Regions from separate parts of the Brevundimonas sp. S1H14 genome, predicted to be linked through region 3. Evidence: predicted binding sites of a transcription regulator. Region 3 holds the regulator's gene; each other region holds the start of a gene.
The links. The regulator LexA, encoded in region 3, represses DNA repair genes until DNA is damaged. The targets are predictions, from matches to a motif close to ATGTTCNCNANNTGTTCT.
Positions count from the first base shown of each region.

Region 1 (4,300 bases), 540 kb from region 3:
CGTCGTGGCGCAGGGGCCGGCTTACGGATGCGGCGCTCTTCCAGGGCTGGGTCCAGGGGCGGACCCCAGCTTCGAGCTGGGCGAGGATCTGTTGGGTTATCCGGGTGTGGATGTCCGGGCGTGCAGGATCGGCGGGGCGCGTCATGGCGGCCTCCTCGAACTGGATTGTGGGAAGAAGGAGCGGCGGCGCGGTCCCCGCGCCGCCGCGGCTCTTGGGTCAGCGGGACCAGATTAGGCTGTGTCCGCCCTCGACCTCTACCAGGGAGGCGTAGATCGGCGCCGGGAAGCTGGGATCGTCGAGCTTGACCGAGAGGTATTCGCGGTTCTGCTGGCTCGTCTTCTTCCAGGCTGCGCCGAACTCGGTCTGGCCGGCGAAGATCCGGAAATCGGGGGCCTTGTCGTCGGTCTTTTCGTTGGGACGCAGAACCGCCGACTTGACGTTCAGGGTCAGGGTCTTGATCGAACCGGTGTAGCCGTCGCCTTGAGCGGTGAAGGTGCCGATGGTGGCCATGTCAGTCTCTCCTTTGCTTCGGGCCACGCCTGCCGCGGCCTCGATGGCGATCGGGAGACCGGGGACCGGGCGGCGCGCAGGGAGAGCGGAGCGAGCCCCCGCAGCGAAGCGGAGGACCGCGATGAGAGACTTTCTTGTTTCGCGAGGAAGGCCGTCAGGTCGGGGATGAAAGTCGCGGCAGCGGTTGCGCCAGCCGACCGGGTTTCGGTCAGATCCGCCTCATCGAGAGGCCGCGCTGGCTGGCGCGAGAACAGTGCGAGACAGGGCCGCCTCCCTCTCCGACACCGCAGCCGACGCCCCCACGGCCCTCAAAACCGCGCTGATGTCCAGAGGCTCAGACCGCGACCGGGAAGACCTTCTCGACGTCCAGGCTCCCGGCGGGCAACGCCCGCAACAGTTCGGCCTGCGGCTTCTGAAGATTGAGCCAGGCCGCACCGTCCTCGGGACGCAGAAGCACGATCTGCCGGTCGTGATAGGGGGCGATATCCGCCCCCGGCTCGGTGGTCAGCATGGCGAAGGCGCCGTCCTTGATCAGGCCCGCGACCCAGAAGAGCCGCTGACCGGTCAGGGTGAAGCGCCATTTGGTCTTTCGCTTCTGGCCCGGTTCGGGGTCTGTGAACTCGAAGAAGCCGTCCGCCGGGATCAGGCACCGGTTCGAGCCTTCGAAGGATCGGCCGTCGGATCGGAAGTTGAAGACCGGGCGCCCGCCCGGCCCCTTCCACGCCCAGGGCACCATCACCGCTTCAGGCCCTCCAGGCCCCATATGGATGACGGGCGCCCGATCTCCGATGCGGATGGACGCAATCGGACCGAAGTTTGGCATGCCCCCGGGGAACACCAGTCGGTTTCCACTGAGGTTGAACGCCTCGATGATGTCGTCGAACGGCAGGATGAGCTGGTACTCATTGCACATCGCGCGATCTCCTGTGGCCTCGGGCGGAGGATTTCACGGGTCCGGCGCCGCTGCAAATCGAAGGGGGATAAGGCGTCGATTGGATTGACTCCGCCGCTCGCTTCGAACCAGAACATTTCAGGAACATTATAGACGTCAGGAGGAGCTCGTCCATGCCGGCCGCCGGTTCGGCCCAACTCGAGGATTTGCACGCTCAGGTTCGCGCACTGGAGCAGGCCTACCGTAGATCGGTCGGCGTGCTTCCGTTCGAGGTGGAGGCCTTGGACGCCGCCCTCCCCGGCGGAGGCCTGGCCTTGGGCGCGCTTCACGAGGTGGCCGGCGGCGGCGACGACGCCGTGGGCGGCGCGGCCGCCGCCCTGTTCGCGGCCGGGATCGTCGCTCGCCTGCCCGGCCCAGTGCTCTGGTGTGTCACGCGGCCGGACCTGTTCGCCCCGGCGCTCTGCCACGCCGGGCTCGAGCCGGATCGTGTCATCTATGTCGAGGCCGGCGACGAGAAGGCCTTGATGGCGTGCTTCGAGGAAGGCCTTCGCCATGGCGGTCTGGCCGGGGTCGTCTGCGAGACATCGCGTTTGACCATGACCGCCTCGCGCCGGCTGCAGCTCGCCGCCGAGGCGTCGGGCGTGATCGGCGTGGCGGTCCGACGATGGCGGCGTGCCGCCGAGGCGGCCGATTTCGGCCAGCCGACCGCCGCCGTGACGCGCTGGCGGGTCAGCGCGGAGCCATCGGCGCCCCTGCCGGTCCCCGGCATCGGACGGGCGCGGTGGCGGATCGAACTCATGCGTTGCCGCGGCGCCGACGCGGCGGACTTCATTCTGGACGCTTGCGATGAGACGGGTCGTCTCGCTCTTCCTGCCGAACTGGCCCGTCGAACGGTTGCGCCGACGGCTGGGCGCAGACGCGCCGCCGCCTGATCGCGCCCTTGTCCTGACCGGTCGAGTCGGCCGCAAGCGGGTCGTCACGGCCTGCAACGCCGCCGCCGCCGCTTGCGGCGCGCGCGTCGGCATGGTCGCGACCCAGGCTCAGGCCCTCATTCCCGATCTTGACGTCAGGGACGCCGATCCGGCCGGAGACGCCGACGCCCTTGATCGCCTCGCCCTCTGGGCGATGCATCTCTACGCCCCGGTTTGCCAGGCCGATCCGCCGGACGGTCTGGCGATCGACATCACCGGCGCCGCCCATCTGAAGGGCGGCGAAGCGGCTCTGCTCAGCGATCTGACGGCGCGTCTGCAACGCGTCGGCCTGAGCGGCCGAGGCGTGGTCGCTCCAACCTACGGCGCCGCCCATGCGGCCGCCCGGTTCCGCGCCGAGTCGCAGATCATCCACGATGAAGGGATCGATGCGGCCCTCGCTCCGCTGCCGCTGGAAGCGCTGCGCCTTCCGGTGGATCTGCCGGCGGGGCTGAGGCGAATGGGGTTCGAACGCATCGGCGACATCGCCCACCGACCGCGGGCGCCGCTGCAACTGCGCTTCGGCGCCGAACTCGGGCGACGGCTCGACCAGGCCTATGGCCGGTCGGCCGAGCCCCTGATCCCGGTCGAGGTTCCCGAGACGCCCCGGGTCGAACGGGTCTTCGCCGAACCGATCGGCGCGCCGGAAACCCTGGCCCGCTATGCCGGGGCGCTCGTCGAGTCCTTGTGCGGCGTTCTGGAGGCGCGCGGCCTGGGCGCGCGTCGGCTCGATTGGCTGTGTTTTCGGGTCGATAACCGGATCGAGTCGGTCCGCGTCGGCCTGGCGCAGCCGGTGCGGGACATCCGCCGGTTGACTCGACTGCTGACGGACAGGATCGAGACCATCGAGCCGGGGTTCGGCATCGAGCGGATGACGCTCGCGGCCAGTTCGGCCGAACCGCTGGACTGGCGGCCAGCCGCCGCGCGCCTCGGCGCGGAGGCGGAACCGGACGTCTCCATTCTGATCGACACCCTAGCCAACCGGATCGGAGCCGAACGGCTGTACCGGCTGGCGCCGGTCGAGAGCGATGTGCCCGAGCGGTCGATCCGGAAGATCGCACCGCTTGCGGCGCCGACTGGGCTGGCATGGGCGCCGGACTGGCCGCGCCCCACCCGCCTGTTCCACCGACCCGAACCGATAGAGACCATGGCCTTGCTGCCGGACAATCCCCCGACCCACTTCACCTGGCGCAGCGTCCGACGCCGGATCCGCAGGGCCGACGGCCCGGAACGGATCTTCGGCGAGTGGGGCCGCCGGGATGCCGAGATGTGGGCGGTCCGGGACTATTTCCAGGTCGAGGACGACGTCGGTGAACGGTTCTGGCTGTTTCGCGCCGGCGACGGCGAGGACGCCACGACCGGCTCCCAAGCCTGGTTCATCCACGGAAAGTTCGGATGAGCACTCAGCGCTAACGGCAGTATCAGTAAAACGCCGACTCGCGCAAAGATTGCTCAAGCGATATCCGGTTGTTACCGTGATGCTTTCCGGGGGAGCACATATTACATGGGGCGTCGGTGACCAGTCTGGCCATTCGCCTCAGCGAGCTCGACGACGGGCAACTCGAAGAGTTCGTCGAAGTTTGGGTCGAGCGACGAGAGTCGAAGTACACTCAGGTTGAACGGATTGGCGGCCCCAACGACAAGGCACGGGACGTCATCGGGTTCTACACGGCTGACAGGCACGAAGGTGATTGGGACCTCTTTCAATGCAAGAGGAAGACCCTGGGATCGAAGCTCGGCCGGAACGAAGCCCTTCTCGAACTCGGGAAGATGTTCCACCACCACACTCAGGGCGCCTACACGACCTTGCCCGTGAATTTCACGTTTGTGTCTCCGCGAGGGATTGTCGGTCCTCTAATGGACCTGCTCAACAATCCCACCACTCTCAAGGCCGCTCTGCTGGCCGATTGGGATACCGCCTGCAAAGCC
Region 1 covers NZ_CP136679.1:2,610,282-2,614,581, forward strand. The annotation lists gene RSD66_RS12665 (ArdC family protein) at 1-145, opposite strand, end outside; gene RSD66_RS12670 (DUF736 domain-containing protein) at 218-511, opposite strand; gene RSD66_RS12675 (SOS response-associated peptidase) at 846-1,424, opposite strand; gene RSD66_RS12680 (ImuA family protein) at 1,577-2,335, shown strand; gene RSD66_RS12685 (Y-family DNA polymerase) at 2,250-3,770, shown strand; gene RSD66_RS12690 (ABC-three component system protein) at 3,887-4,300, shown strand, end outside.
Region 1: the regulator LexA is predicted to act here: its motif matches at 1,534-1,551, upstream of RSD66_RS12680 (ImuA family protein).

Region 2 (4,300 bases), 850 kb from region 3:
CGGGGCCCAGCGCTTTGGCCTCAAACGCGCGGCCTGAATTACGCAAGTCCTGTGCACGCGGCTCTCACTGGGTCCCGGCGTCCGCCGGGATGAGCGGTAAGAGGGGGACTTCACCCCCCGTCCGTCCACACCGTCTTGTAGAGATCGAACCTCCGGTCGCGCAGGTTCCGCACCGTCCCCTGCGCCTTCGCCCAGGCCAGGTCTGACAGGTCCAGGTCCGCCACCGTCACTGTCTCGACGTTCTCGCTCGCCTCGGCCGCCACCCCGTCGCGCGCGAAGGGGAAGTCGCACGGCGTCAGGATGCAGGACTGGGCATACTGGATGTCCATGTTCTCGACGTTGGGCAGGTTGCCGACATTGCCCGACAGCACGACGTAGCACTGGTTCTCGATGGCCCGCGCCTGCGAGCAATAGCGCACGCGCAGATAGCCCTGGCGGTTGTCGGTGCAAAAGGGGGTGAACAGGATGCGCGCCCCCTCGTCCGCCAGGCGCCGCGCCAGTTCGGGGAACTCGGAATCGTAGCAGATCATCACCCCGATCGGCCCGCAGTCGGTGGGGATGGCGTGGACGCGGTCGCCGCCCTTGATGTTCCACCAGTGGCGTTCGTTCGGCGTCGGGTGGATCTTCTCCTGCTCATGCACCGAACCGTCGCGCAGGAAGACGTAGGCGACATTCTGGATCTCGCCGTCCTCGGTCCGCGTCGGGTGCGAGCCGCCGATGATGTTGACGTTGTAGCCGACCGCCAGTTCACGCATCGCCTCGACGAAGCGCGGCGTGTAGCGGGTCAGGGCCTCGATCGATTCCGCCGGGGTCAGCTTCTTCGTCTCCAGCGACAGAAGCTGAAGCGTGAACAACTCGGGGAAGACCACGAAGTCGGCGCGATAGTCCGACACCACGTCGACGAAATATTCGACGTTATCCATGAACTCCTGAAAACTGCCGACCTTGCGCATCTGCAGCTGGACGGTAGCCACGCGCACTGTTTCCTTCACCGCAAAGGCCGCCCCCTTGCCCGTCGCCTCGACATAGTAGGGGTTGCGCCAGACCCAGCGCGCCGCGTGACCCAGCGACGCCTTGTCTGACGGCAGATAGTTCAGCAGCACCCCCGCCGGCTCGAACCCCGAACGCTGGTGAAAGGCCATGATCGGGTCCTTCACCTTGCGGTCGCGCACCGCCTCGACATAGGCGTTCGGGTCGGGATAGGCCGAGCGGCGGCGCACGAGGCCGGGCATCCGGCCGCCGAAGACGACGCCCTTCAGGTTCTGGGCCTCGCACAGGTCGCGGCGCGCGTCGTACAGGCGCTGGCCGATGCGCAGGCGGCGCCGGGCGGGGTCGACGCAGACCTCCATCCCATACAGCCACTCGCCCGCCGGATCGTGGCGCGCGCCATAGCCGCCGCCGGTGATCTGGTCCCAGGTGTGCGGCCCCATCGCCGACTTTTCGTCGATGCGGAAACTGGCGGCGTAGCCGACGATCTCGCCCTCGAACTCAACCACGAACTGGCCGTCCGGATAGGTGGCGATCTGGCCGCGCAGCATCCCGGCCGTATAGGGCGGCATATCCTTATACACCCGCGCCACCAGGGCGTTGATGCCGGCGACGTCGCCCATGCGGGCGTTGCGGATGGTCAGGACGGCGGGCTTGGCCGGCTCGGCGGGAAGGGAAGTCTCAATGTCAGTCATGCCGCCCTAACGCGCGAGCTTGGCTGTTGGATCAATCCGGCCGACAAAAGAGACCATGCGTCAATTCCGGTCGCGTCACCCAAGGATGTTCCTGTTAAGTTCACGAGAACATCTTGCGAACAAGAACAAACCATGTCCATAGTCGGCTTCACCAAGGGAGCGGGTCCGTGGCGGGTCTCTCCCGAAGTCAGATGGGAATCATGGCAAGGGAGAGAAAACCAATGTCACAGGCGGCACTGAAGCTCGTGGGTAAAGAAGACAGCGACAAACAACGCGCTCTAGAGGCGGCGATCGCGCAGATCGATCGCGCCTTCGGCAAGGGCTCGGTCATGAAACTGGGCAAGGCCGGACAGGTGGCCGAGATCGAAAGCGTCTCGACCGGCTCGCTCGGTCTCGACATGGCGCTCGGCATCGGCGGCCTGCCGGTCGGGCGAGTGATCGAGGTGTTCGGTCCCGAATCCTCGGGCAAGACCACCCTGGCCCTTCACACCGTGGCCGAGGTCCAGAAGAAGGGCGGCGTGGCCGCCTTCGTCGACGCCGAACACGCGCTGGACCCCGTCTATGCGCAAAAGCTGGGCGTCAATCTGGACGACCTGCTGGTGTCGCAGCCCGACACGGGCGAACAGGCGCTGGAGATCGTCGACACCCTGGTGCGTTCGGGCGCCGTGGACATCGTGGTGGTCGACTCCGTCGCCGCCCTGACGCCGCGCGCCGAAATCGAGGGCGAGATGGGCGACAGCCTTCCCGGCCTTCAGGCGCGTCTGATGTCGCAGGCCCTGCGCAAGCTGACGGCCTCGATCTCCAAGTCGAAGTGCATCGTCCTGTTCATCAACCAGATCCGTCACAAGATCGGCGTCATGTACGGCTCGCCGGAAACGACGACGGGCGGCAATGCGCTGAAGTTCTACGCCTCGGTGCGCCTGGACATCCGCCGCATCGGCGCGATCAAGAACCGCGACGAGGTGGTCGGCAACACCACCCGCGTCAAGGTGGTCAAGAACAAGGTCGCCCCGCCGTTCCGCGAAGTCGTCTTCGACATCATGTACGGCGAAGGCATCTCCAAGATCGGCGAGATCATCGACCTGGGCGTCAAGGCGGGCATCGTCGAGAAGTCCGGCTCCTGGTTCTCTCATGACTCGACCCGCATCGGCCAGGGCCGCGAGAACGCCAAGGAGTTCCTCAAGAACAACCCCGACATGGCCGCCTCGATCGAAAAGGCGGTGCGCCAGTCCACAGCCAAGATCGCCGACGACATGCTGGGCGCGCCCGAACCCGACGAGGGCCAGGACATGGAAGGCTGATCCGTCCCATCATTTGAACGCCGTCATCCTCGGGCCTGATCCGAGGATGACGCCAGGAAGCGCCCCCTTCCGTTCCAGCCGGGATCGCGCGGACGATCCAGTCCTCGGGCAAGCCTGAGGATGACGGCGGGACAGGCGCCTTCCGACACAGCTTCTCCGTTCGCCGCCGCGCGACCCGCCTACCGACCCCGCGTGGCCGGTCGGACGGAGATCGGCCCGCCCGACCTGCTTCGGGCGGGCCTTTTTTTGTTCGGCGACTTTTCGTAACTAGATCAGAGCGGCCCACCAGGACGGCACTCGTGTCCTCGCTCCGCCGTATAATATGGCGTAGGGAACAGAGGCGTTACTACCCAAGCATTACCACCATATTCCATACAGTAGTCCTGGCCGTAGCCCACGATCGTGGTCTTCGAAGCATCCGAATAAAAGGTGTAATAGTATACATACTCGGGTGCTTTGAACGCCACGGCTGGCGAAGCCGTCATCGCGAACAAGAGACCTGCAGCCGCCAGCTTGACGATGCTACGCATATCCAATCTCCTTGAACTCATGACCTGACATTATTGTCAGAGACAAAGACATAACATCGATTCGCCAGATCGCTTCCCTTCTCACTCAGACAGACATCTCCATGCCCCTGCCCTTCGCCACCGCCGACCTTTGCGACGCCCACCCCGACATGGTGAAGGTCTGCCAGACTCCCTTCCGCAGCTACGGCAAGGTCACGGCTTTACACGGCCCCGTACGCACGCTCAGCGTGCTGGACGACAACGCCCTGGTCCGTCAGGCGCTGGAACGCCCCGGTCAGGGCGCCGTGCTGGTCGTCAATGGCGGCGGCTCCCTGAAGCGGGCATTGGTCGGCGACAACCTGGCCAAACTGGCGATCGATAACGGCTGGGCGGGCGTCATCGTCCACGGCGCCGTGCGCGACACCGCCGTCATCAACACCATGGATATCGGCGTCAAAGCCCTGGGGACCGTCCCCCTGCGCGCCGACCGCGACGCCATCGGCGAGATCGACATCCCCACAGCCTTCGGCGGCGTCATCTTCACCCCCGGCGACTGGCTCTATGCCGACGAGGACGGCCTGATCGTCTCGCCGCATCGCCTGCACGATTAAAGCTCCGGCCACGCAAAAACGCGGCCCTCGTCGCATGATCACGCGTCAGTGATGCGTTCGGCGCAAAATCCCTATATGACGCCGGTTCCGATATTTCCTCCGCGCGCCCGAGTTCCAGAGCGATACGCCCATGACCAGCCTGAAGCAGATCCGTTCCACCTTCCTCGACTACTTCGCCGCCGACGGCCACGAGAAGG
Region 2 covers NZ_CP136679.1:2,924,459-2,928,758, forward strand. The annotation lists gene RSD66_RS14190 (GNAT family N-acetyltransferase) at 111-1,682, opposite strand; gene recA (recombinase RecA) at 1,904-2,983, shown strand; gene RSD66_RS14200 (hypothetical protein) at 3,256-3,513, opposite strand; gene rraA (ribonuclease E activity regulator RraA) at 3,615-4,103, shown strand; gene alaS (alanine--tRNA ligase) at 4,234-4,300, shown strand, end outside.
Region 2: the regulator LexA is predicted to act here: its motif matches at 1,788-1,805, upstream of recA (recombinase RecA).

Region 3 (4,300 bases):
GCCGGCGCTGGCGCAAACTGCGCCCGCTGTTGCTCAGGCCGCCCTGCCCTCTGCCGACCGCGGCCTGTTCACCGCCCAGGACCTGTTCGGCATGGAGGTCGCCTCGGACGCCCAGATCAGCCCCGACGGCAGCCGGATCGCCTATGTCCGCCAGACGGCCGACATCATGACCGATCAGATGCGTCCGACCATCTGGCTGATCGACGTAAAGACGGGCCAACACACGCCGCTGATCGCTTCGGCCGGTTCCCACCGCCAGCCGCGCTGGTCGCCCGACGGAACGCGCTTGTCCTACATCTCGAACGCCGAGGGCGGCGCGCCGCAACTGTTCGTGCGCTGGATGGCGTCGGGTGAAGCGGTCCGCGTCACCAACCTGCCCAACACCCCGTCCAGCATCAGCTGGTCGCCCAACGGCGAGCAGTTGGCCTATTCGGTCCTGGTTCCCGGCGACAAGCCCAAGATCGGCTCGCCGCTGCCCAAGCCCGAAGGCGCCAAATGGGCCCCGCCGCTGGAGATTATCGACACCGTCTCGTACCGCTCGGACGGTCAGGGCTATCTCAAGCCCGGTTTCCGCCATGTCTTCGTCGTCGGCGCCCAGGGCGGCGGCGCGCGCCAACTGACTCACGGCGACTTCAACCACGGCGGCGGCCTGTCCTGGTCGGCTGATTCCCGCATCCTCTATCTCAGCGCCAACCGTCGACCCGACTGGCAGCGCGAAGCCGCCGACAGCGAAGTCTTCGCCCTGGACGTGCAGACCGGCGGCCTGACAGCCCTGACCAGCCGCGCCGGGCCGGACAACTCGCCCGTCGCCTCACCCGACGGACGCCGCATCGCCTATCTCGGCTATGACGACCAGCGGATGGGCTATCATAACACCCGCCTCTATGTGATGGACGCCGACGGCTCGAACAGCCGCGTGCTGACGCCGAACCTGGACCGCTCGGTCAAATCGCCCGTGTGGAGCCGCGACGGCCGCTCGGTCTATGTCGCCTATGACGATCAGGGGCGCACCAAGGTCGCCCGCGTCTCGCTGGACGGCGCCGTCACCACCCTGATCGAAGACCTGACGGGCGACGATTTCGGTCGTCCCTACACCGGCGGCGATTTCACCGTGGCCGACGACGGCGCCATCGCCTTTACGCGCGGCACGCCGATGCGTCCGGCCGATGTCCACCTCCTGAAGGGCGGCCGCAGCACTCAGCTGACCCGCCTGAACGCGGACTTCCTCAGCGCCCGCCGCCTGGGCGAGGTGCGCCGCATTCAGGTCGCCTCGTCTCACGACCAGCGCGCGGTCGAAAGCTGGCTGACCCTGCCGGCCGACTACGTCGAGGGCCAGAGCTATCCGCTGGTGCTGGAAATCCACGGCGGCCCGTTCGCCGCCTATGGCCCGCACTTCGCCACCGACAACCAGCTGTTCGCAGCTGCGGGCTACGCCGTTCTTTCGGTCAACCCGCGCGGCTCGACCTCCTATGGGGACGAGTTCGCCAACCTGATCCACCACAACTATCCGTCGAACGACTATGACGACCTGATCAGCAGCGTCGACGCCGTCATCGCTCAAGGCGTCGCCGATCCCCACCGCCTGTTCGTCACCGGCGGCTCGGGCGGCGGCGTGCTGACCAGTTGGATCGTCGGCAAGACCGACCGCTTCAAGGCCGCCGTGGTCCAGAAGCCCGTCATCGACTGGGCCAGCTTCGTGCTGACGGCCGACAACCCGGCCTTCTTCGCCCGCTACTGGTTCGGTGAATATCCGTGGGAGAACCCGGAGGCCTACTGGCGCCGGTCGCCGCTGTCGCTGGTCGGCAACGTCAAGACCCCGACCATGGTCGTCGTCGGCGACGAGGACTACCGCACCCCGGTCAGCGAGTCGGAGCAGTACTACACCGCCCTGCAACTGCGCGGCGTGCCCACGGCCCTGGTGAAGATCCCCGGCGTCGGCCACAGCCTGGCCGTCCGTCCGTCCCAGAACGCCGCGCGCATGAACGCCATGATCGAATGGTTCGAGCGCTATAAGGACGGCGCCCCGACCGCTCGCTAACGTCAGCACAGCACGGACCGAAACCCGCGCCCGCCGTCGAACGGCAGGCGCGGGTTTTTGCTTTGAGAGCCTTAAGCGTGGCGTTAGTTGACTTTTAACCAGAACACTTACAGAACATCACCAACGGTTCACGCCTTGTTCTGGATTCGCCGCCATGCTCACGAAGAAACAGCACGAACTCCTGATGTTCATTCATGAGCGCATTCGGGAAACGGGCGTGTCGCCCTCCTTCGACGAGATGAAGGAGGCGCTGGACCTGGCGTCCAAGTCGGGCATCCACCGCCTGATCACGGCGCTTGAGGAACGCGGCTTCATCCGCCGTCTGGCCCACCGCGCTCGCGCGCTGGAAGTCGTGAAGCTGCCGGAACAGGCGACGACCGCCGCCCCCTCAAAAGGCCGCGCCCCGTTTAAGCCCGACGTCATCCAGGGCGGCGGCCTGGGCCCGCGACCGGCCGTCGCCGAGGCCGCCAACGATGTCCGCGACCTGCCCCTGTTGGGCAAGATCGCCGCTGGCACCCCCATCGCCGCCATCCAGCACGAACGCGAGCGCCTGCCGGTCCCTGAGGCCATGCTGGGCGCGGGCGAGCATTATCTGCTCGAGATCGAAGGCGATTCCATGATCGAGGCCGGCATCCTCGACGGCGACACCGTCATTATCAAACGCGTCGAAAACGCCTCCTCCGGCGAGATCGTGGTCGCCTTGGTCGAGGGTGAGGAAGCCACGCTGAAACGCCTGCGCAAGAAGGGCCAATCCATCGCGCTGGAACCCGCCAACAGCGCCTATGAGACCCGCATCTTCGGCCCCGATCAGGTCGAGGTTCAGGGCAAGCTGGTCGGCCTGCTGCGCCGATATCACTGAGGACGGGGCAGAGGCCCCACGCGCGCCTTCTTTCCGCTCATCCCGGCCCGCTCATCCCGGCGGACGCCGGGACCCAGTGCTTTGGCCGCAAGCGGGGCCGTTTGATTGTCCGCCGGCCTCCCCTGGCCAGCGACAGCACATATGGCTCTTACTGGATCTCGGCGTCCGCCGGGATGAGCGGGTTAAGAGGGAGGCCCGTTCCACGGTCGCCGTCCCCGCACCTCAGCCGCCCACAAGGCGCGCCATCCGCCTGCCTCTTCCCGCCACAGCTCCACCGAACCGCCGCGCGCGTAGTCGGCGCCGTCCAACACCAACCGCCCTTCGCATGACGAAGGCAGGGTTGCGATCACGGCGCGCACGCTGACAACCTGCGCGCTACGGCACATCTGATCCAACTGCTCGGCCGTCGGCGCCGCCTTGCCCCACCACAGCGCCAGCGGCCCCGTTTCGCCGTCCCGCGCACAGAATGAACGCTTGCAGGTCCAGCCCTCGGGCGACCGCGCGACCGGCTCCAGCCCTCGTCTCCGGGACCACAGATCGATGGCGAACCTGCGAACCGCAGGCCGCACCACAACCGCCTCGCTTTCCAGCCGATAGGCCGCATTCGCTCCACCATCGCCGATCCAGATATCCGGCGGCGCCGCGCGCGGCCAGATCAGCACAGCGGCCGCAAAAGGCAGCCCCAGCAACCGCCACCATCCGCGCCACAGGCACATGAACAATATGCCCAGAAAGGCGACCGGCAGGGCCGCCGCAGGGGCGCTGGGAATCGCCTTCACTGCGCCGGGCAGATTGGCCGCCCAGTGTCCGATCGCCAGCATGGCGTCCACCGACTGACCCGCCACCCACAGGAAGGGCGCGCCCAGCCCCAGCGGCTCCAGCGCCGCGCCTAGCGCCAAGGCAGGCATCATGACGAAATCCGCCAGCGGCGCTGTCGCCATATTGGCGAGCAGCCCATAGACGGCCGTGCGATTGAAATGCTGCATGGCGAACGGCCCGGTCGCCATCCCCGCCACCAGGCTGGCGGCGCAGGCAGCCATCAGCCAGCTTGCAAACCTTTGAACGGCGGCGATCGGCCAGGGAACGGACAGTTCGCGGATGCGACGCGGCCAGACCTCGACCAGGGCGACCAGAGCCGCCGTCGCCGCGAACGACATCTGGAACCCCGGCGTCACGACGGCCTCGGGCCGTAGCAACAGGACGACAAAGGCCGCTGCCGACAGCGCCCGCATGGTCACGGCCTGCCGATCCGTCAGTATCGCCAGAAAGGCGATCGACGCCGTAATCGCGGCGCGTTCGGCCGGCGGCGGCGCGCCCGAGATGACCAGATAGGTCCCGACCGCGATCAACCCCGCAATCGCCGCCGCCTTCTTGCCCGACACACGCAACGCCAGCCACGGCCA
Region 3 covers NZ_CP136679.1:2,071,320-2,075,619, forward strand. The annotation lists gene RSD66_RS10090 (prolyl oligopeptidase family serine peptidase) at 1-2,038, shown strand, start outside; gene lexA (transcriptional repressor LexA) at 2,193-2,897, shown strand; gene RSD66_RS10100 (ComEC/Rec2 family competence protein) at 3,080-4,300, opposite strand, start outside.